Regions from separate parts of the Ancylobacter sp. VNQ12 genome, predicted to be linked through region 1. Evidence: predicted binding sites of a transcription regulator. Region 1 holds the regulator's gene; each other region holds the start of a gene.
What was found. Region 1 encodes LexA, which represses DNA repair genes until DNA is damaged. Its sites were predicted from a motif close to TGTTCNNNNTGTGTTCNG; they were not measured.
Positions count from the first base shown of each region.

Region 2: the regulator LexA is predicted to act here: its motif matches at 2,406-2,423, upstream of parE (DNA topoisomerase IV subunit B).
Region 3: the regulator LexA is predicted to act here: its motif matches at 4,534-4,551, upstream of ACO2RV_RS12395 (PA0069 family radical SAM protein).

Region 1 is NZ_JBMSDU010000006.1:22,865-29,576, forward strand. Features, by position in the region: gene ACO2RV_RS10490 (ComEC/Rec2 family competence protein) at 1-2,043, shown strand, start outside; gene lexA (transcriptional repressor LexA) at 2,053-2,745, opposite strand; gene atzF (allophanate hydrolase) at 2,944-4,770, shown strand; gene ACO2RV_RS10505 (GntR family transcriptional regulator) at 4,806-5,498, opposite strand; gene hpxZ (oxalurate catabolism protein HpxZ) at 5,593-5,982, opposite strand; gene glp (gephyrin-like molybdotransferase Glp) at 6,037-6,712, opposite strand, start outside.
Region 2 is NZ_JBMSDU010000004.1:79,820-86,531, reverse strand. Features, by position in the region: gene ACO2RV_RS08270 (LysE family translocator) at 1-331, shown strand, start outside; gene parE (DNA topoisomerase IV subunit B) at 338-2,380, opposite strand; gene argC (N-acetyl-gamma-glutamyl-phosphate reductase) at 2,618-3,673, shown strand; gene ACO2RV_RS08255 (lysozyme inhibitor LprI family protein) at 3,743-4,102, opposite strand; gene phaC (class I poly(R)-hydroxyalkanoic acid synthase) at 4,099-6,174, opposite strand; gene ACO2RV_RS08245 (hypothetical protein) at 6,329-6,550, shown strand; gene ACO2RV_RS08240 (hypothetical protein) at 6,648-6,712, shown strand, end outside.
Region 3 is NZ_JBMSDU010000007.1:160,164-166,875, reverse strand. Features, by position in the region: gene ACO2RV_RS12425 (LysR family transcriptional regulator) at 1-213, opposite strand, end outside; gene ACO2RV_RS12420 (ring-cleaving dioxygenase) at 434-1,366, shown strand; gene ACO2RV_RS12415 (alpha/beta hydrolase) at 1,620-2,255, shown strand; gene ypfJ (KPN_02809 family neutral zinc metallopeptidase) at 2,346-3,239, shown strand; gene moaB (molybdenum cofactor biosynthesis protein B) at 3,263-3,823, shown strand; gene ACO2RV_RS12400 (glycosyl transferase) at 3,830-4,414, opposite strand; gene ACO2RV_RS12395 (PA0069 family radical SAM protein) at 4,574-5,830, shown strand; gene ACO2RV_RS12390 (VOC family protein) at 5,827-6,348, shown strand; gene ACO2RV_RS12385 (DsbA family protein) at 6,531-6,712, opposite strand, start outside.

The sequences.
Region 1 (6,712 bases):
GCCTTCGGCTTTCATCTCTTCGCCTTGCTGGCGGCGATCTCGGCCGGATTCGCGCTCGCTTCGTTCCAGGTCCAGCGCATCGCCCATCCGGTGCTCCCCGCGGCCATCGAGGGCGTCGAGGTGGCCGGTTTCGTCGAGGCGGCGGAACAGCGTCCGCGTGGCAGCCGGATCACATTGAGGGTGACGCGTTTCGGGCGCGAGGGGCAGGAGAGCAAGCGGCAGGAGAGCAAGGGACCAGTGCCGCCGCAGCGCGTGCGGGTGACGCTCACCACCAAGCAGCCGCCGGCGATCGGCGCGCATGTCGCGCTGCGGGCCAGCCTGGCGCCGCCGCCGGGGGCGGCCTATCCCGGCGGCTTCGATTTCGGCCGCTCCATGTGGTTCGACGGCATTGGCGCCGCCGGCTTCGCGCTCGGTCGGGTGCAGCCGAGCCCGCCGTCCGGCCCGCTGCCGCTCGACCTGACGGCAGCCGCCTGGCTGGACGGCATGCGCGAAGCGATCGCGGGGCGCATCCGATCCTCGCTCAGCGGCGCGGAGGCGGGCGTCGCCGTGGCGCTGGTGACGGGGCTGCGCGATGGCGTGCCCGAGGCGGTAGAGGAGAGCATGCGGGTCTCCGGCCTGTCGCACATCCTGTCGATCTCCGGTCTGCACATGGCGCTGGTGGCGACCACGGTGTTCTTCGTGATCCGTGCGCTGCTGGCGCTGTCGCCTGCGACGGCGCTGCGCTTTCCCATCAAGGCCTGGGCGGCGATTCCCGCGGCGCTGGCGGCGAGCTTCTACCTGTTGCTGTCGGGCGCCGAGGTGCCGACCCAGCGCGCCTATGCGATGACGCTCATCGTGCTGGCCGGCGTCGTGCTCGGCCGGCCGGCGCTGACGCTGCGAACACTTGCCGTGGCGGCGCTGGCGGTGCTGGTGCTGACGCCGTGGGCGATCCTCGATCCCGGCGCGCAGATGTCCTTCGCCGCCACGCTAGCGCTGGTCGCCGCCTATGAGCGCTGGGGCCATCTGGTCTCGGCACCGGATATCACCGGCACGTCGGGCACGGTGCTGGCGCGGGCGCTCCGCATCCCCATCCGTTACATCGCCGCACTGGTGCTGACCTCACTCGCCGCCGGGCTCGCCACGGCGCCCTATGCCGCGTTTCATTTCCAGCGCCTGGCGCCGCTGAGCCTTGTCGCCAACCTGGCGGCGATGCCGGTAGTGTCGCTCATCGTCATGCCGGCGGGGCTGGTGGGCTCGGCGCTGATGCCGTTCGGCTGGGACGGCGCGGCGTGGCGCGTGATGGGATGGGGCATCGGCCTGATGGCGCGCATCTCCGAGGCCGTCGCCGCGGTGCCCGGCGCGGATCGCGGCATTCCAGCCATGCCGGCGGCCAGCATGATGCTGCTAAGCGTCGCGCTGGTCGCGACCTGCCTGCTGCGCACGCGCCTGCTGCTCGTCGCGCCGCTCTCTTTCGCCGTCGCGCTGTGGCTCTATCTGGAGATGCCGCGGCCCGATGTGCTCATCGACCGCGAGGGCCGCACCGTGGCGGTGCGCGGCGCGGACGGACGACTCGCGGTGATGGGGGATCGGAGCGCGGGGTTGGCGGGCCGCTTCGTCGTCGAGCAGTGGCTGAGCGCTGAGGGCGAGCGTAGCCGCGCCGGCGCGCCGGATGTCGTTGCTGCGGCGGCCTGTGATCCGCTCGGCTGTACGCTGCGCGATCGCCAAGGAGGAATCGTCGCGTTGTCGCGCGATCCGGCGTCGCTGGAGGAGGACTGCCGGCGCGCCAGGCTGCTGATCACGCGCAACGCGCCGCCGGCGGAATGTGCCGCGACGGTGATCCGCATCGATCCACGGCAGACGCCGGAGGCAATGGCCGCATTTCTCGCTAGTGATCGCTCGGGCGGGTGGCGACTAGTCACTGCGCGCGGCGACCGCGCACGTCCGTGGGAGGCTGCAGGCAGCGCCACCGGCGGGGCACAGCCACACCATCTGCCGATCAACAGCGGCGCAACCCGTCGCTTCTCGCAGACGGATCCGATAGACGAACCCGACGTGCGACCGTGATCCGGTGCGTCAGTAGCGCCGGAACAGCCCGACCAGTCTACCCTGGATGCGCACGCGGTCGGGGCCGAAGATGCGGGTCTCATAGGCCGGATTGGCCGCCTCGAGCGCGATGGAGGCACCCTTGCGGCGCAGGCGCTTCAGCGTGGCTTCCTCGTCGTCGATCAGGGCGACGACGATCTCGCCATTGTTGGCGGTGTCGCCCTTGCGGATCAGGGCAAGGTCGCCGTCGAAGATGCCAGCCTCGATCATCGAATCGCCGCGTACTTCGAGCGCGAAATGCTCGCCGCCCGACAGCATCTCCGGCGGCATGCTGATCGTGTTGTCGCGCGACTGGATCGCGGCGATGGGCGATCCGGCGGCGATGCGGCCGACCAGCGGGATCGGAACCGCGCGCCGCGAATCGTCCTCGACCGGCGGGCGGGCGAGGCGTGCCGGCGTGCCCTCGATAACGCTGGGCGAGAAGCCGCGGGCCCGCGCCGGCTGCGCGTCCTCCGGCAGGCGAAGCACCTCCAGGGCCCGCGCTCGGTTGGGCAGGCGGCGAATGAATCCGCGTTCCTCCAGCGCTGTAATCAGGCGATGAATGCCGGACTTCGACCTCAGGTCCAGAGCGTCCTTCATCTCCTCGAACGACGGCGGAACACCGTCGCGCTTGAGGCGTTCGTCGATGAAGAGCAGCAGCTCATGCTGTTTGCGGGTGAGCATCGATCTCGATCCGTCCTCAGGCGGAAAAGGAAACAAATCACGAACAAACACTATCCGTTCTTTTTGTGTTCCACAATGGGTAAAGGGCGACCTAACGCGATCGCCACTGAACGCAATCAATGAACGATGTATGCAATGACTTCCAATCTGCCTAAGTGGTATGCATAGTTCGAATATGCTCCACGGAAGGTAAGGCCCTTGATCGGAACCGTTGCTGAACTCATTGCCGCTCATCGCTCCGGCCGCGTTCGCCCCGCAGAGACGCTCGCGCGCTGCTTTTCGCTGATCGAGCGTCACGGCGATCCGGCAATCTTCACCAGCCTTGCGACACGCGAGTATCTGGCGGCGGCGCTGAAGGCGCTCGAGGGGGCCGATCCGGCACATCTGCCGCTCTATGGCGTGCCTTTCGCGGTGAAGGACAATATCGACGTCGCCGGGCTGCCGACGACCTGCGGCTGCCCGGACTACGCCTATCTCGCCACACGCGACGCGGCGAGCGTCTCCCGTCTGCGCCGGGCCGGCGCCATCGTCATCGGCAAGACCAATCTCGACCAGTTCGCCACTGGCCTCAACGGCACGCGCTCGCCCTATGGCACGCCGCGCAATGCCGTGCGGGGCGATCTCGTGCCCGGCGGTTCGAGTTCCGGCTCGGCGGTTGCAGTGGCGGCGGGCCTGGTGCCGCTGGCACTCGGTACGGATACGGCAGGTTCCGGCCGCGTGCCGGCCGGGCTCAATAACATTGTAGGTCTCAAGCCGAGCGTCGGGCTGGTCTCGGCTGGCGGCGTGGTGCCGGCCTGCCGCTCGCTCGACTGCGTGTCGGTCTTCGCGCTGACGGTGGAGGATGCGTTCCTCGCCACCCGGCTGATGGCAGCGCCGGACGAGGCGGACCCGTTCTCGCGTGCCCTGCCGGTCGGCAGTCTCGGCGGGTTTCCCACGCGGCCGCGCATCGCCGTGCCGCGCGCGCAGGATCGCACCAGCTTCGGTGACCGGCTGGCGGAGGCTGCCTTCCGCGCCGCGATCGTGCGCACGGAAGCGCTCGGCGCTACCGTCACCGAGATCGACATGGAGCCGTTCTTCGAGACGGCGCGGCTGCTCTATGAAGGGCCGTGGGTGGCCGAACGGTTCGCGGCGGTGGGGGCCTTCCTCGAGGCGCGCCCGGAAGCGTTCCATCCGGTGGTTCGCGCCATCATCGAGCAGGGGCGGGGCCTCACCGCAGTCGACGCCTTTCGCGGCCAGTATCGGCTGGCTGAGCTGCGCGCGCTGGCGCGCGAGGTGCTGGCGGGTTTCGACGCGTTGATGGTGCCGACCATGCCGACCGTCTACACGGTCGAGGAGATGCTGCAGGAGCCGGTGCGCTTCAACAGCAATCTCGGACTGTATACGAATTTCGTGAACCTGCTCGACATGTGCGGGATCGCGGTGCCGTCAGAAATCCGCACGGACGGGGCGCCGGCGGGCGTCACGCTGCTGGCCCCGGCGGGCCGCGACGCGCATCTGGCCTCGCTCGGCGCCGCCTTCCATGCCGCTACGGGGCTGACGCTCGGGGCGACGGGCGCGCCGCAGCCGGCCCCGCATGGCCTCGCCCAGAGGCCGGCGCCGGGCTTCTGCGAGGTGGCCCTGTTCGGCGCCCATCTCTCCGGCCTGCCGCTGAACGGCGATCTGGTCGAAGCCGGAGGGGTCTTCGTGCGTCGTACGCGCACGAGCGCGGACTATCGACTCTATCTTCTGCCGGAGGGGCGGGTTCGCCGTCCCGGCCTGCTGCGTGGCCGTCCGGGCTCGGGCGCGCCGATCGACTGCGAGATATGGGCGCTGCCGGCGGCCGCGTTCGGCCGCCTCGTCGCCGGCATTCCAGCCCCCCTCGGCGTCGGCACGGTGATCCTCGAGGACGGCACTGACGTGAAGGGCTTCCTCATGGAGGCGGCGGCTGTCGAGACCGCACGCGACATCACGGTCTTCGGCGGATGGCGCAATTTCCTTGCGGACGAGGCCGCGCGCCGGGCGGGCAATGCCGTCGCGGCTGGTTGATATTTCGATTTAATTATGTTGAATAAGATATTGATTTATATCGTCTGGGCGTATTGCTCATAAGCATCGTGCACGATGGCGATGTGGCTGCGCATGCTCTGCGCGGCGCCGTCGCGGTCGCCGCGCAGTATGGCCGTCACGACCCGCTCATGCTCGATATGCGAGAGGGCCAGACGACCCAGGGCGCGGAACTGCGCGCGCCGGAACGGCGACAGCCGCCGTCGCGTCCCGACGGTCAGCTCGATCAGATAGTCGTTGTGGCTGCCGGCATAGATCGAGGCGTGAAACTGCTCGTTGGCCTCGCGATAGGCGGCGAAGTCGCCGAGGCGCATCAGCTCGCCCATGGCGGCGTGGAGTTCCTCAAGCCGCCGGCGCTCGGTCGGTGTCATCTGCAGCGCGGAGAGACCGGCGCAGAGCGCTTCCAGCTCGGCCATGACGTCGAACATGTTCTGTAGCCGCTCGACGCTCGGGCGGGCGACGATAGCGCCGCGATGCGGGCGGCTGTCGACCAGGCCGGAGGCGGCGAGCTCACGGATCGCTTCGCGCACCGGCGTGCGCGACACGCCGAAGCGGGCGGCGAGCAGAGTTTCGTCCAGCGTCGTTCCGGGCGGCAACTTGCCACGGGTGATCTCGTCCGCCAGTTGCAGGCGGAGCTCCTCGGCCCGCGTCACGCGGCGGCCGGTCCCGGAGGGACGGCTGTCGGAGGGCCGGATGGGCAGCACTGACATGGACGGAACTACCGGAAGGAGCGAGTCGCGGCAGTGAAAATACCGCGCTGGCCCGTGTTTATCACGGGTGAGCGGGACACCGCTGCGCTGTTTTTCAACCGGTGGGCTCGTCGATCAGGCTCACATGGGCGGCGACGACTTTCCAGCCCTGCGGCGTGCGCATCCATGTCTGCATCTGCCGCCCGACCTTGCCGGGCGTCGTGGCGCGGCGGAACAGGGTGGAGGCGACGGCGAAGTCGCGGCCATAAGTGGTGATCTGCGTGCCGTCGAGGCTGCGTGCGAGGCCGGCCGGCGAGCGGGCGGCGCGGAAGGCGCGGATCGCCTCGATGCCGTAGAGGTTCTCGCCTCCGCCATAGCGCAGCGTCGTCGGATGATCCCAGAACAGCGCATCGAGCCCGGCGACGTCGTTGCCGACCAGCGCCTGCTCGTAGCGGGCGAAGGCGGCTTCCACCTCGGCCAGCACGTCGGGAAGATTGATGTCCATCGGCTCGCGTTCCCCCTGAACCCGCTGCCAGCACACAGGGACCGGCGCCGCCGGTCAATCCTCCAGCGGGAGAATCTCGCAAGGCTCGCCTGCGACGGCCGCCGGCGCATGAGGCTGGCGCACCAGCAGCACATCGGCGCGGGCGAGAACGGAGAGCATGGAACTGTCCTGTACCGGCAGGGGGCGCACGACGGGGAGCCCGCCCTCGTACCCGACGGTCTCGGCGCGCTGGAAGTCCATGCGCATCTCGTTCGCCTTCACGTCGGCGCCGAGGATGGCCGGGCGCAGCGGCACGCGGGGAGGAATGTCGAGCCCTTGCAGGGCCTTGATCAGCGGCACGAGATAAACCAGCGCGCACACATGCGCCGATACGGGGTTACCGGGCAGGCCGAGAACATGAGTCGGTCCCGTGCCGCCTTCCGAGCGGCCGAACATCAGTGGCTTGCCCGGCCTCAGAGCGATCCTGTGCACGGCGAGCGCCACGCCCTGGGCGGTGAGGGCCGGGGCGACGAGATCGTGGTCGCCGACCGACGCGCCGCCGGTGGTAACGATGACGTCGAAGCCGCCCGCCAGCGCCGCGCTCACGCCCTGCTGCGTCGCGTCCATGGCGTCGGGCAGGATGCCGAGATCGACCACCTCGGCGCCGGCAGCGCGGGCGAGGCCGCCGACCGAATAGACATTGGAGAGAATCACCTGATGCGCCGCCGCGCCGGCGCCGGGCCGCACCAGC
Region 2 (6,712 bases), on a different contig from region 1:
CACGCCCGCCGCCGGGCGGCGGGACACGCCCTGGCGCGCCTTTCGCGAGGCGGTGATGGTGAACGTGCTCAACCCGAAAGTGGCGGTGTTCATCCTCGCCTTCCTGCCGCAATTCGTCGATCCGGCGCGCGGCTCGACCTTTCTCCAGTTCGTGCTGCTGGGCGTGGTGTTCAACGTCGGCGGCACGGCCGCGAACCTTCTGGTCGGCATCTTCGCCGGACGGCTGAGCGGCTGGCTCGCCGGCCGGGCAAGGGTGGCCCGGGCTTTTCAGATGGCGACGGGCGGCATCTTCCTGATGCTCGCCGCGCGCCTCGCCTTCGACCGTCGGTGACGGCGCTCAGATATCAAGCAACTCCTCGTCCGCAAAGGCGGCGCGCTCGGAGATGAAGGCGAAGCGGCTTTCCGGCTTGTTGCCCATCAGCCGCTCGACGATATCCGCCGTGGCGGCGCGCTCGGCCTCTTCGATAGTGACCCGCAGCAGCATGCGCGACTTCGGGCTCATCGTGGTTTCCTTGAGCTGCGCCGGCATCATCTCGCCGAGGCCCTTGAAACGGCCGATCTCCACCTTGCCGCGCCCGGAGAACTCCTTCGCCAGCAATTCGTCGCGGTGTGCCTCGTCGCGCGCATAGAGCGTCTTGGCGCCCTGGCTGATGCGGTAGAGCGGTGGCACGGCGAGGAAGAGGTGGCCGTTCTCGATCAGCTTCGGCATCTGCCGGAAGAAGAAGGTGACGAGAAGCGAGGCGATATGGGCGCCGTCGACGTCGGCGTCGGTCATGATGACCACGCGCTCATAGCGCAGGTCTTCCTCGCGGTAGTGCGCGCCGGTGCCCGCGCCGAGCGCCTGTATCAGGTCGGAGATCTGCTGGTTCTGCGCGAGCTTGTCGCGGCCGGCGCTGGCGACATTGAGGATCTTTCCGCGCAGCGGCAGCACCGCCTGGGTTTGGCGCTCGCGCGCCTGCTTGGCCGAGCCGCCGGCCGAGTCGCCCTCGACGATGAACAGTTCGGAGCCGGCGGCGGAGTTGTTCGAGCAGTCCGCCAGCTTGCCCGGCAGGCGCAATTTGCGCACCGCCGTCTTGCGGGAGATTTCCTTCTCCTGCCGGCGGCGCAGGCGCTCGTCGGCGCGCTCGATCACCCAGTCGAGCAGGCGGCTCGCCTGGACGGGATTGCCGGCGAGCCAGTGGTCGAACGGATCGCGCAGCGCCGCCTCGACGATGCGGGTGGCCTCGGCGGTGGCGAGCTTTTCCTTGGTCTGGCCCTGGAATTCCGGCTCGCGGACGAAGACCGAGAGCATGGCGGCGCAGCCGGCCATGATGTCGTCTGTGGTGATGATGGCGGCGCGCTTGGCGTTGCCGGTGCGCTCGGCGTGATCGCGCAGGCCCTTCAGCAGCACCGAGCGCAGACCCGCCTCATGCGTACCGCCCTCGGCGGTGGGAATGGTGTTGCAGTAGGAGGAAATCGAGCCATCCGCATCGCCGAGCCAGGCGATGGCCCATTCGGCCGAGCCGTGTCCGCCGGGGCGCGAGGTCTTGCCGGCGAAGATGTCGGGATGGACCAGCGTATGGCCCTCGATATCGGCGGCGAGATAGTCCTTCAGGCCGCCGGGGAAGCGGAACACGGCCTTCTCGGGAATCTCCGTCCCGGCCACCAGCGCGGCGTCACAGCTCCAGCGGATTTCAACGCCGCCGAACAGGTACGCCTTGGAGCGCGCCATCTTGAACACGCGGGCGGGCTTGAAGCGCGCGGCCTCACCGAAGATCTGCGCGTCGGGATGGAAGCGCACGCGGGTACCGCGCCGGTTCTGCACGCGGCCGATCTCCTGGATCGGGCCCTGCGCGAGGCCGCGCGAATACATCTGGCGATAGAGCACCTGACTGCGCGCCACCTCGACCTCCAGCACGTCGGACAGCGCGTTCACCACCGAGACGCCGACGCCGTGCAGGCCGCCCGAAGTCTCATACACCTTGGAATCGAACTTGCCGCCGGCGTGCAGCGTGGTGAGGATTACCTCCAGCGCCGACTTGCCGGGATATTTCGGGTGCTCCTCGATCGGGATGCCGCGGCCATTGTCGGTCACAGTGAGGAAGCCGTCCTCGGTCAGCTCCACCTCGATGAAGCTGGCGTGGCCGGCGACGGCCTCGTCCATCGAATTGTCGATCACCTCGGCGAACAGGTGATGGAGCGCCTTCTCGTCGGTGCCGCCAATATACATGCCCGGCCGGCGCCGCACCGGCTCCAGCCCTTCCAGCACCTCGATATGCGCGGCCGTGTAGCCGTTCTCTCCGGCGGTCGCCTCTCCTTTCTCCGTCGGTTTGGCGACGGGACGGGAGGGGCGCGCGGCCGGGGCGGGAACGGAGGCGAAAAGGTCGTCGGAATTCGACATGGGTGAGGAGCGGCTCGTCTCTTGCGGGAACACGATTCGGACGTGCATAGCACTATGGCAGTTCGCAGCCTAAACCGGAACGCTCCGTGAACAAAGCGGGGCGGCTATGCGCGCGGCCCAGATATAGCGTCTTTCATCCGACATGCAGAAGGTGTAATGGCGCGGGCTCGATATGCGCGGGCCTTTCCGGAGGCTGCGCGGCCGGCGACACATCAATCGCATCAACGGATTGCCACCATGACGGACAGCAAGGCACGGATCGCCATCCTCGGGGCCTCGGGCTACACCGGCGCGGAGCTGGTGCGACTGCTGGTGCGTCATCCGCGTGTGGAGATCGTCGCGCTCACTGCCGACCGCAAGGCCGGCCAGAGCATGGCCGATGTCTTCCCGCAGTTCGCCCCGCTCGTGCTGCCCACGCTCGTCACCATCGACGAGGTGGACTGGTCGGGCGTGGACCTCGCCTTCTGCGCCCTGCCGCACGGCACGACGCAGCAGGTCATCAAGCGCGTCTTCGAGAGCGCGCCGCATATCAAGGTGGTCGACCTCTCCGCCGATTTCCGGCTGAGCGATCCCGGCGCCTATGAGCAATGGTACGGCCATCCGCACCAGGCGCTGGAGTTGCAGCAGGAGGCGGTGTACGGCCTCGTCGAGCTGTATCGCGAGGACATCCGCAAGGCGCGGCTGGTCGCTAATCCCGGCTGCTACACCACGACCGCGATCCTGCCTGTCGTGCCGCTGATCGAGGCCGGCGCGATCGAGCCGGACAGCATCGTCGTCGACGCCAAGAGCGGCGTCACCGGCGCCGGCCGCTCGGCCAAGGAGAACCTGCTCTACACCGAGGTGACAGAGGGCATGCACGCCTATGGCGTCGGCAGCCACCGCCACATGGCTGAGCTCGACCAGGAATATTCCAAGGCCGCCGGCCGCTCCATCGTGCCGAGCTTCACCCCGCACCTCGTTCCCATGAACCGCGGCATCTACGCCACGATCTATGTGAAGACTGCCGCCGGCATCGGGGCGGAGGGTGTGCGCCGCGTGCTGTCGGAGTTCTACGCCGGCGAGCCGTTCATCCATCTGCTGCCGCTCGGCCAGGTGCCGCAGTCGCGCTTCGTGAAGGGCTCGAACATGACCTTCATGGGCGTGATCAAGGACCGCTCGCCCGACCGCGTCATCATCATCTCGACGACCGACAATCTGGTGAAGGGTGCCTCCGGCCAGGCGGTGCAGAACATGAACCTCGTGCTCGGCTATCCCGAGACGACAGGGCTGGAGCAGGTCGCGCTGTTTCCGTGATCCGGGCTGGCCGTCATCCCGGAGATTGCCTGTGGCAATCGCGGGATGACGGTATGGCAGGGCTCGCCGCTATAGCGGCGGCATGCCTTTGATATAGGTCGCGATCTGGCCTTTCAGCGCGGCGATGCGCGCGGTGTAGAGCGTCGTCAGGCACGCGGCATTGCCGCCGCACTTGGCGCGCGCGGCGAGAAAGGCGCGCGCCTCGTCCTGCCGGTCGCCACTGCCGCCCATCAGCATCGGCAGGCGGCTATAGGCGAACCACAGCCCGCCCATTTCACTGTCGAGTGCGGAAAGAGCCGGATTGGCGCAGACTGCACGCTCGTCGGGCGCGCTGGCCTTGGCGCAATCGAAGCTGGCGGCTTGCGACGGCGCGGCGCAGAGCAGCGCGTCGGCCAGTAGCAATGCGGAAATCGCGACGAGACGCCTCACGACTTCACCTTCACATAGCGGCCCGGCGCGTCCTCGATCGGCTTGAATGCATTCCCGCCGGGCGCGCGCGCGGGCACGCGGCGGCTGTCCTCACTTTCGATCCACGCCAGCCAGTCCGGCCACCATGAGCCGGGGTGCACCTCGGCCTTGGGGATCCAGTCCTCCAGCTTCCCCTTCGGCGCGCCGCCGGTCCAGTACAGGTACTTGCCGCGCGCCGGCGGGTTGATGACGCCGGCGATATGGCCCGATCCCGCCAGCACGAAACGGCCGGGATTGCCGAACAGCTGCACGCCGAGGAACACGGAAGCCGCTGGCGCGATATGGTCCTCGCGGGTGGCGACGCTGTAGGTGGGGAAGTCGATCTTCTTCAGGTCCAGCTGCTTTCCCGCCAGCATCAGCGCGCCCTGCGCCAGCTTGTTGTCGAGGTAGCAGTTGCGCAGATAGAACGAGTGGTTGGTTGCCGGCAGCCGGGTCGAATCCGAGTTCCAGTACAGGATGTCGAACGGGAAGGGCGCCTGGCCCTTCAGATAGTTGTTCACCACATAGGGCCAGATCAGGTCGTTGGCCCGCAGCATGTTGAAGGCGTTCGCCATCTTGCGCCCCTCCATCACGCCGGCTTCCAGCATCTTGCGCTCGAGATTGGCGATCTGCTCCTCGTCGATGAAGACCTTGAGGTCGCCGGCATAGGTGAAGTCGACCTGCGTGGTGAGGAAGCTCACCGTGCGCACGCCGACATCCTTTCCCATCGCGGCCAGCCAGGCCAGCGTCATCGCCAGCATGGTGCCGCCGACGCAATAGCCCATGGCGTGGAAATGCTTTACGCCGGCGGCCTTCTTCGCCACCTCGAACGCCCTAAGCACGCCGTCGGTCATGTAGTCCTCGAAGCCCTTGCCGGCGAGCTCGGGACCGGGGTTGACCCAGGACACCATGAACACGGTGACGCCGTGCTCCACCGCCCAGCGCACGAAGGACTTCTCCGCGGTGAGGTCGAGCACGTAGAACTTGTTGATCCAGGGCGGGATGATCACCAGCGGGATCGCCAGCACGCTCTCCGTCTGCGGCGCGTACTGGATGAGCTGCATCAACTCGTTTTCGAAGATCACCTTCCCCGGCGTGGTGGCGAGGTTCTCGCCGACCTTGAACTTGGAATCGTCGGACTGGCGGATCTTCAGGTCGCCGCCGCCCGCCTCGATGTCCTCCGCCAGCATCTTCATGCCGCGCACCAGGTTCTCGCCATTGGAGGCGATGGTGGTGCGCAGCAGTTCGGGATTGGTCAGCACGAAATTGGACGGCGACACCGCGCCAGCGATCTGGCGGACATAGAACTCCGCCTTATGCTTGGTGTGCTTGTCGATCTCCGCTTCCTCGACCATCTCCTCCGCCCAGTTGGCGGTGAGGAGATAAGTCTGCTTGAGCGTGTCGAAGAACGGGTTGGTGGTCCATTCCGCGTCCGTGAAGCGCGCGTCGCGCGGCGGCGGCTCGGCGACCGGCTCGGCCTTCTTGCCGCTGAGTCGCTTGAGCGTGGAGGACCACAGTTCGAGATAGCCGCCGATCAGCCGCGCCTGCGCCTCCACCGTGCGCTTGGGGTCGGCGAGCCAGTATTCCGCGACATTGCCGATGGTCTTCATGACGTCGGCGATGTCCTCGGCGACGTCGTCATGCACCAGCCCTTCCTCGCGCGGGCGCATATAGGCGGCCATGGCCTTGCCCCCTTCCTCGACGAGCCGGGCGAGATTGCCGGCGAATGCTTCGAGGTTGATCGGGCCGGGGGCGGCTCCCTGCGCACCGGGCGCCTCGGCCCTGGCTGGCGCGGCGGGTTTGTTCGGTGCGGCGACGTTGGCGGCCGGCTGGGATGGGGGCATCTCCAGACGGCGCTGCGAGGGGCGCACGGCGTAGCGGGAAGGCGCGGGCTCTGCCGGGGCGACCGCGGCCTTCCGGCGCGGCGGCGGCGAAGTGGGCTTTTTCGCCGGCGCGGCCGGCGGGGGAGGGGCCGCCTTTGTCGTGGACGCCTTGGCAGCGGTGGGTTTGGCGGCGGTGGTCTTGAGAGTGGTTGCCTTGGAAACTGGCGGCATGGCCGTTTTGGCGGCCGCAGGTACCGGCGCTGCGCGTCTGCCCGCCCGCTTGGGTGCTTCCGGAGAAGGCTGCGTGGCTGGCGGAGCCTTGGGCTTCTTCGCAGCTTGAGGCGCGGGAGCCGCGGCCTGCGCCGGTGGGGTCGCGGGGGACGCCTTGGTCGCGCCGCGGTCGCGGGCCACTTTCGCCGCGCCGGTCGTCGATGCCTTCACCGCCGAAGGCACGGGAGGTCTGGCCGTCGATTCGGCAAGCCGCTGGGCCCGGCCCGCGCCGTCCGCGGCCTTTTTCGGCGAGGCCTTGCTGCTGGAGGGCGCCTTGGCGCCCGAACGGGACGGGTCGGCGGCACCGGTGGCCGGCTTGACGGTCTTGGGTCGTTGACTCACCGCTTGTCCCCGCGGGTACGTGCGTTCATAGGTGGGTGATCATAGACGCGCCGCTCGGCTGTAGCGAGTGCGTATGAGGCCGGAGGGATGCCTTGGGGAAGCTGAGTGTGAAAGGTGACCGGGAGATGAAGGGTGCGCCGATCACGGCCGCGACCCT
Region 3 (6,712 bases), on a different contig from region 1:
CATCTCCTCGCCGGCAGGGGTGAGCGCGTAGCCGGTGCGGTGGCGCTCGAACAGCACGGCGCCGAGCGCTTCCTCGATCTGCTTCAGCCGGCGGAACACGGTGGAGTGGTTCACCCCGATCATCGCCGCCGCTGCCGGCAGCCCGCGCGCATCCGCCACCGCCTTGATCAGCCGGAAGTCGTCCCAGGCGAGGTTCTTGAAGGGCTCGGCCATTCGGGTCTCCTCCTGCCGCATCGGCAAGTTCCTGCGATATCACGCAAATTATTGGATTCGCGATGGTTTGCACCATAGCAGCAGGAGTGACATTGCGTCAACGCAATTGATCGGGTCTGGCATTGCGTCTGTGCCGGGTTATCTTCCTCACCAAGACGAGCGCAGATCGCGCTCACCGAACACAGCGAGCGCCAGATGCGCTCGATCCGAGGGCAAGATCATGAACCGCAACGGCATCCATCACGTCACGGCGATCGCCGGCAATGCGCGCCGCAACGTGGAGTTCTACACCCGCACGCTGGGCCTGCGCCTGGTGAAGAAGACCGTCAATTTCGACGATCCCGGCACCTATCACTTCTATTACGGCGATGAGGCGGGTTCGCCCGGCACCATCCTCACCTTCTTCCCGTGGGACCATGTGGCGCCCGGCCGGCTCGGCGTCGGCGAGACGCAGGAGACCGCCTTCCGCGTGCCGGCCGGTTCCATCGGCTACTGGACGCAGCGCCTCATTGAGAAGGGCGTGTCGCACAGCGCGCCGGTGAAGCGCTTCGGCGAGAGCGTGCTGTCCTTCAAGGATCCGCATGGCATGCGCCTCGCGCTGGTCGGCGTGCCCGGCATCGAGAACGAGCCGGCCTGGATCGGCACGGACGTTCCCGCCGAGCACGCGATCCGCGGCTTCCACAGCGTGAACCTGCTGCTCGCCGAGGCGGCGCCCACCGGCGCCATCCTCACCGACATCTTCGGTTTCACCGAGATCGGCCGCGAGGGGTCGCTGGTGCGCTTCAAGGCCGAGGGCACGGAGATCGGCGGCATCGTCGACATCCATGAGGCCGGCGGCTTCCTGCCCGCCCGCATGGGCGGCGGTTCGGTGCACCACATCGCCTTCCGCGCGGCCGACGACGCCGGGCAGGAGGAGATGGTGCGCAAGCTGGTGGAGAATCACGGCATCCGCACCACGGAGCAGAAGGACCGCAACTACTTCCGATCCGTCTATTTCCGCGAGCCCGGCCATGTGCTGTTCGAGATCGCCACCGACGTTCCCGGTTTCGCCGCGGACGAGGCGCCGGCGCATCTCGGCGAAGCGCTGAAGCTGCCGGATTTCCTGGAGAACCGCCGCAGCCAGATCGAGGCGGTTCTGCCCGAGATCGCGTGAATCCATACGGCGCCGCCCCTCACCGGGCGGCGCCATTCCCAGGAGCCGGAACGGCTTTTCCTCTCCCTATTGAGGAGAGGTGGCCCGCGAAGCGGGTCGGTGAGGGGCTTTAGCGATTGCGGAGCCAAAGAAGCCCCCTCACCCCAACCCTCTCCCCGTTGGGGAGAGGGAGAAGGTGGTCGTGGCCGATTTCAAGCCGGATTCTGCCGCCGCGGGCGGCACCATTCCCCACATCACGAGACAGGAGGCCGCCATGAGCGACACTGCTGCGCTTTCCTTCGTCCATCGCTATGAGCCCGGCATCGATGCGAGCGCCCCGCCGCTGCTGCTGCTGCACGGTACCGGCGGCGACGAGAACGACCTGATCGGGCTCGGCCGCAAGCTCTCGCCCGGCTCCGCGCTGCTCTCCCCGCGCGGAAAGGTGCTGGAAGGCGGCATGCCGCGCTTCTTCCGCCGCCTGCGCGAAGGCGTGTTCGACGAGGACGACGTGCGCGACCGCGCGGCCGAACTCGCCGGCTTCATCGCCGAGGCGCGCGCCGCCTATGGCCTTGCCGCGCCGGTCGCGGTCGGCTTCTCCAACGGCGCCAACATCGCCGCCGCCGTGCTGCTGACGCAGCCCGACGCGCTGGCGGGGGCAGCGCTGCTGCGCGCCATGGTGCCGCTGGCCAATCCCCCGGTGGCGGATCTCGGGGGCCGGAGCGTGCTGCTGCTTTCCGGCGCGATGGACCCGATCGTGCCCGAGGACAACGCCGCCCGCCTCGCCGGGCAGCTGCGTGCGGCCGGGGCAAGCCTCGACCACCGCACGCTCCCCGTCGGCCATGGCCTGTCGCAGGCGGACGTCAATCTCACGCGGGAATGGCTCGCCGGCCCCGCCCGCGCCGCCGCCTGATCGCGCGGAACCGCGCGGACTTCTGCGCATTGCTGCCACGGTGCGGGTGCATCACTATCGCACCGTGGTGGCAGTGACGGGAGACGGCACATGAAGTGGGAAGACTTCCGGCGCAGCGACAATGTCGAGGATCGTCGTGGCGACGGAGGTGGCTTCGGTGGCGGGCGCCTGCCGGGTGGACGCGGCGGGCTCGGCATTGGCGGGCTGATCATCGTCGGCCTGATCGCCTGGGCCACCGGCATCAATCCGGCCGTGCTGATCGGCGGCGCAGAGATATTGCTCGGCGATGGCTCCAGCCAGCAGCAGAGCCAGACGGCTCCCCCGCGCCAGCAGAGCAAGCCGCAGGACCAGCTCGGCCAGTTCGCCAGCGCCGTGCTGGCGCAGACCGAGGATGTGTGGACGCCGATCTTCAAGGCGCAGGGCGAGACCTATCAGGAACCCGGCCTGGTGCTGTTCTCCGGCTCAACCCGCTCGGGCTGCGGCGCCGCCCAGTCGGCCATGGGCCCGTTCTATTGCCCGAATGACGAGAAGGTCTATCTCGACCTCGCCTTCTTCCAGGAGATGAAGCAGCGCTTCAAGGCGCCGGGCGACTTCGCCGCCGCCTATGTCATCGCGCACGAGGTCGGCCACCACGTGGAGAACCAGATCGGCATCCTCTCGCAGGTGCAGGCGCGCCAGCGGCAGGTCTCGCGCTCGGAGGCCAATGCGCTGTCCGTGCGGGTCGAGCTTATGGCGGACTGCCTGGCGGGCGTCTGGGCCTATCACGCCAATGCGCAATGGCGGATTCTCGAGGATGGCGACATCGAGGAGGCGCTGAACGCCGCCTCCGCCATCGGCGACGACCGGTTGCAGAAGCAGGCGCAGGGCTATGCCGTGCCCGACAGCTTCACCCATGGCACCTCGGCCCAGCGGGCGAAATGGTTCAAGACCGGGCTGCAATCCGGCAATATGAAACAGTGCAACACCTTCCAGGGCCGCATCTGACGACTGCCCGCGCGAGGCCCATCATGAGTGCCGTTTCTTCCGAAAAGCCTTTCGTCGCGCTGGCCATCGCGGTGCTGACGATTTCCGACACCCGCACCTTTGCCGACGACCGTTCCGGCAACACGCTGGTCGAGCGGCTGGAGGGCGCCGGCCATCGCCTCGCCGCCCGCGCCATCGTGCCGGACGATGTCGAGGAGATTCGCGCGCAGGTCGCGCACTGGATCGCCGACCCGGCGGTCGACGTGGTGATCACCACCGGCGGCACCGGCTTCACCGGCCGCGACGTGACGCCGGAAGCGGTGGAGCCGCTGTTCGAGAAGCGCATGGAAGGCTTCTCCACCATCTTCCACCTGATCTCCTTCCAGAAGATCGGCACCTCGACGTTGCAGAGCCGCGCCACGGCGGGGGTGGCCAATTCGACCTACATCTTCTGCCTGCCCGGCTCGCCCGGTGCCTGCCGCGACGGCTGGGACGGCATCCTCGCCCAGCAGCTCGACATCAACCACAGGCCCTGCAATTTCGTGGAAATCCTGCCGCGGCTCGACGAGCACCTGAAGCGCGGCAAGCTGCGCACGTCGGCCTGACCGGCCTCACTGGTCCGGCAACAACATCTGCGACCGCAGCAGCACGAGGCGCGAGCGCCCGATTTTCGCGATGAGCCGGCGTGCCGCCTGCGGGCCTGCCTCGTAGCCGCCGAGCGCCTCGTGGAAGCGGCGATGGATCAGCAGGCCCTGCTCCGGGCGCGGGCGGCCGGTGATGGCGTGGCGCGCCACCGCCGCGGCTTCCCTGAGGCGCGGGGCGACGCCGAAACCATCCAGCGCCAGCCGGAAGGTGGCGGCGCGGCGGTCGTTCGCGCCCATCCGCTCGACCTGCTCGATGAAGCCGCGCACCTCGCGCGTCCAGCCTTCCTGCAGCAGGCCGGCGGGGGCGAGGAACATCAGCCATTGCGACCGGGCGGCGCGCGCGCCGAGCTGCAGCCGCTCGCCGGAATCTTCCGGGCCGTGCAGATATTCGCAGCCGGCGGCGTCGGCGATCTCGGCGACATCCGGCGCGGTGCCGCCATCGACCAGCAGTACTTCGCGCACGATGCCGGTCGCCGCGCCGGGCACCAGCGCCGCGAGGGTCGGGATCAGCAGGGCGTGGGTCTGGCCCGTGGGAATGACGACCGAGATCAAGCGCTCAGCTGCCCCTCGAAAATAGGTGCGGAATCGGGACGGAACGCCCGTGGCGAGTGCCGTTTTGCCTATCGCACCCCGCCACGGGCGTATAGCGGCAACTGACGTAATCCGACATATGTTCTTGATATGTTCTCATGCTGGAGCTAAGAATCCCGCATGCAACGTCGCCCGGCCGATAACCTGTCCCCGCCGTCCGCTCCGCCGCCGAAGCATCTCGGCCGGCTGGCCGAGGAGCGACGCGCCGAGAGGACGGCGGAACGCCGCGCCGCCGAGCACAACCTCGACGCGATTTCCGACATCGACGCGGTGCCCGAGGCGACGCGGCCGATCACGGTAATAGAGGGCGGGCGCCGGCGCGGGCGCGGCGCGCTGTCGAATGCGGCCGGCCGTTTCGAGCCGCATGCGCGCGAGGCGTTCGACGATGGCTGGCAGCGGCTTGACGACCTGCCGCCCTTCCGCACCAGCGTGACGGTGGAGAAGCCGCGCACCATCATCAACCGCAACGATTCCCCCGATGTCGGTTTCGACCGGTCGATCAACCCCTATCGCGGCTGCGAGCATGGCTGTGTCTACTGCTTCGCGCGGCCAACCCATGCCTATCAGGGTCTCTCGGCCGGGCTCGATTTCGAGACCAAGCTGTTCGCCAAGCCGGACGCGCCGGAACTCCTGGCCAAGGAACTGGCGAAGGCCGGCTACGAGCCGCGTACCATCGCGCTCGGTATCAACACCGACGGCTATCAGCCGATTGAGCGCGACTGGCGGCTGACGCGGCGTATCCTCGAAGTGCTGAGCGATTTCGGCCATCCCGTCGGCATCGTCACCAAATCGGCGCTGGTGCTGCGCGATCTCGATATTCTCGCGCCGATGGCCGCGCGCGGCCTCGCCAAGGTGGCGCTCTCGGTAACCTCGCTTGACCACAAGCTGGCGCGCCTCATGGAGCCGCGCGCCGCCACGCCGCAGCGCCGGATCGACACCATACGCCGTCTCGCCGAGGCCGGTGTGCCGACCGCCGTGCTGGTGGCGCCGGTCGTGCCCGCCGTCACCGACGCGGAGCTGGAGCGCATTCTCGACGCCGCCGCCGGCGCCGGCGCCTCGGAGGCCGGCTATGTCATGCTGCGCGTGCCGCTGGAGATCCGCGACCTGTTCAAGGAATGGCTGCTGGAGCATTTTCCGGATCGCTACCGCCATGTGCTGTCGCTGCTGAAGGAAATGCACGGCGGCAAGGAATATGATTCCACTTTCGGCCAGCGCATGACCGGGACGGGCCCCTATGCCTGGACCATGGCCCGCCGTTTCGAGATCGCCACGGAGCGGCTCGGCCTCAACCGCCGGCATCTGAAGCTCACGACGCGCCACTTCCGGCGTCCGCCGTTGAAGGGCGAGCAATTGTCGCTGTTCGGGGAGGGAGCATGAACACCGCAGAAAACACCGACGACGAGACCGTGCCGTTTCCGAACGGGGGAGGCGCCGGCCCGGCGGGGCGCGCGGGCGTGCGGGCGGTGCCGCCGCTGCATGTGTCGCTGATCACGCTCGGCGTCGTCGATCTCGAGCGCGCGATCCTGTTCTACGAGGCGCTGGGCCTCACTCGCCGGGTGCGCAAGGCCGAAGGCGTCGCCTTCTTCGAGGCGGGGGCGGTGGTGCTGTCGCTCTATCCGCGTCACGAGCTCGCCGCCGATGCCGGAGTGGTTCCCGGCCGGGCCGGGCAGTTCGGCGGCATCGCCATCGCCTGCAACCGCTCCAGCCGCGGCGAGGTCGACGCCACGCTGATCCGTGCGGTGGCGGCGGGAGGGCGCGCGCTGCGTCCGGCGCAGGCGACGTTCTGGGGCGGCTATTCCGGCTATGTCGCCGATCCCGACGGCCATGCCTGGGAGGTCGCCCACAATCCCGGCTTTCCGCTGGGGCCGGATGGTCGGCTCAGCCTGCCGGAGTGAGGCGGGCGGGCAGAGGGCGGCTTGAGCGAGGTGGCCGTTGCGTCGGCGGCCGGATGTCGGCCGTTACCCCAGGCCGAAGTCCGGCGAGCGTAGAGCCGGGATCGCCTGATGCGCTCATGCGGAGCGCGGTCCCGGATCGGTCCTGTGGACCGTCCGGGATGACGAGAGGGGAGGCGTCGCGCTCAGTTGGCACCGAGCAGCGGCGCGAGTTCCTTGTCGAGCTCCTCCGGGGACATCGCGCCCGCGACCTTCTTGCCGTTGATGAAGAAGGTCGGGGTGGAATCGACACTGAAATCCTTGGCGCCGCGCTCGGCGACGGCGTTGACATTCTCGGCCAGCTTGGCGTCGCTGAGGCAGGTGTTGA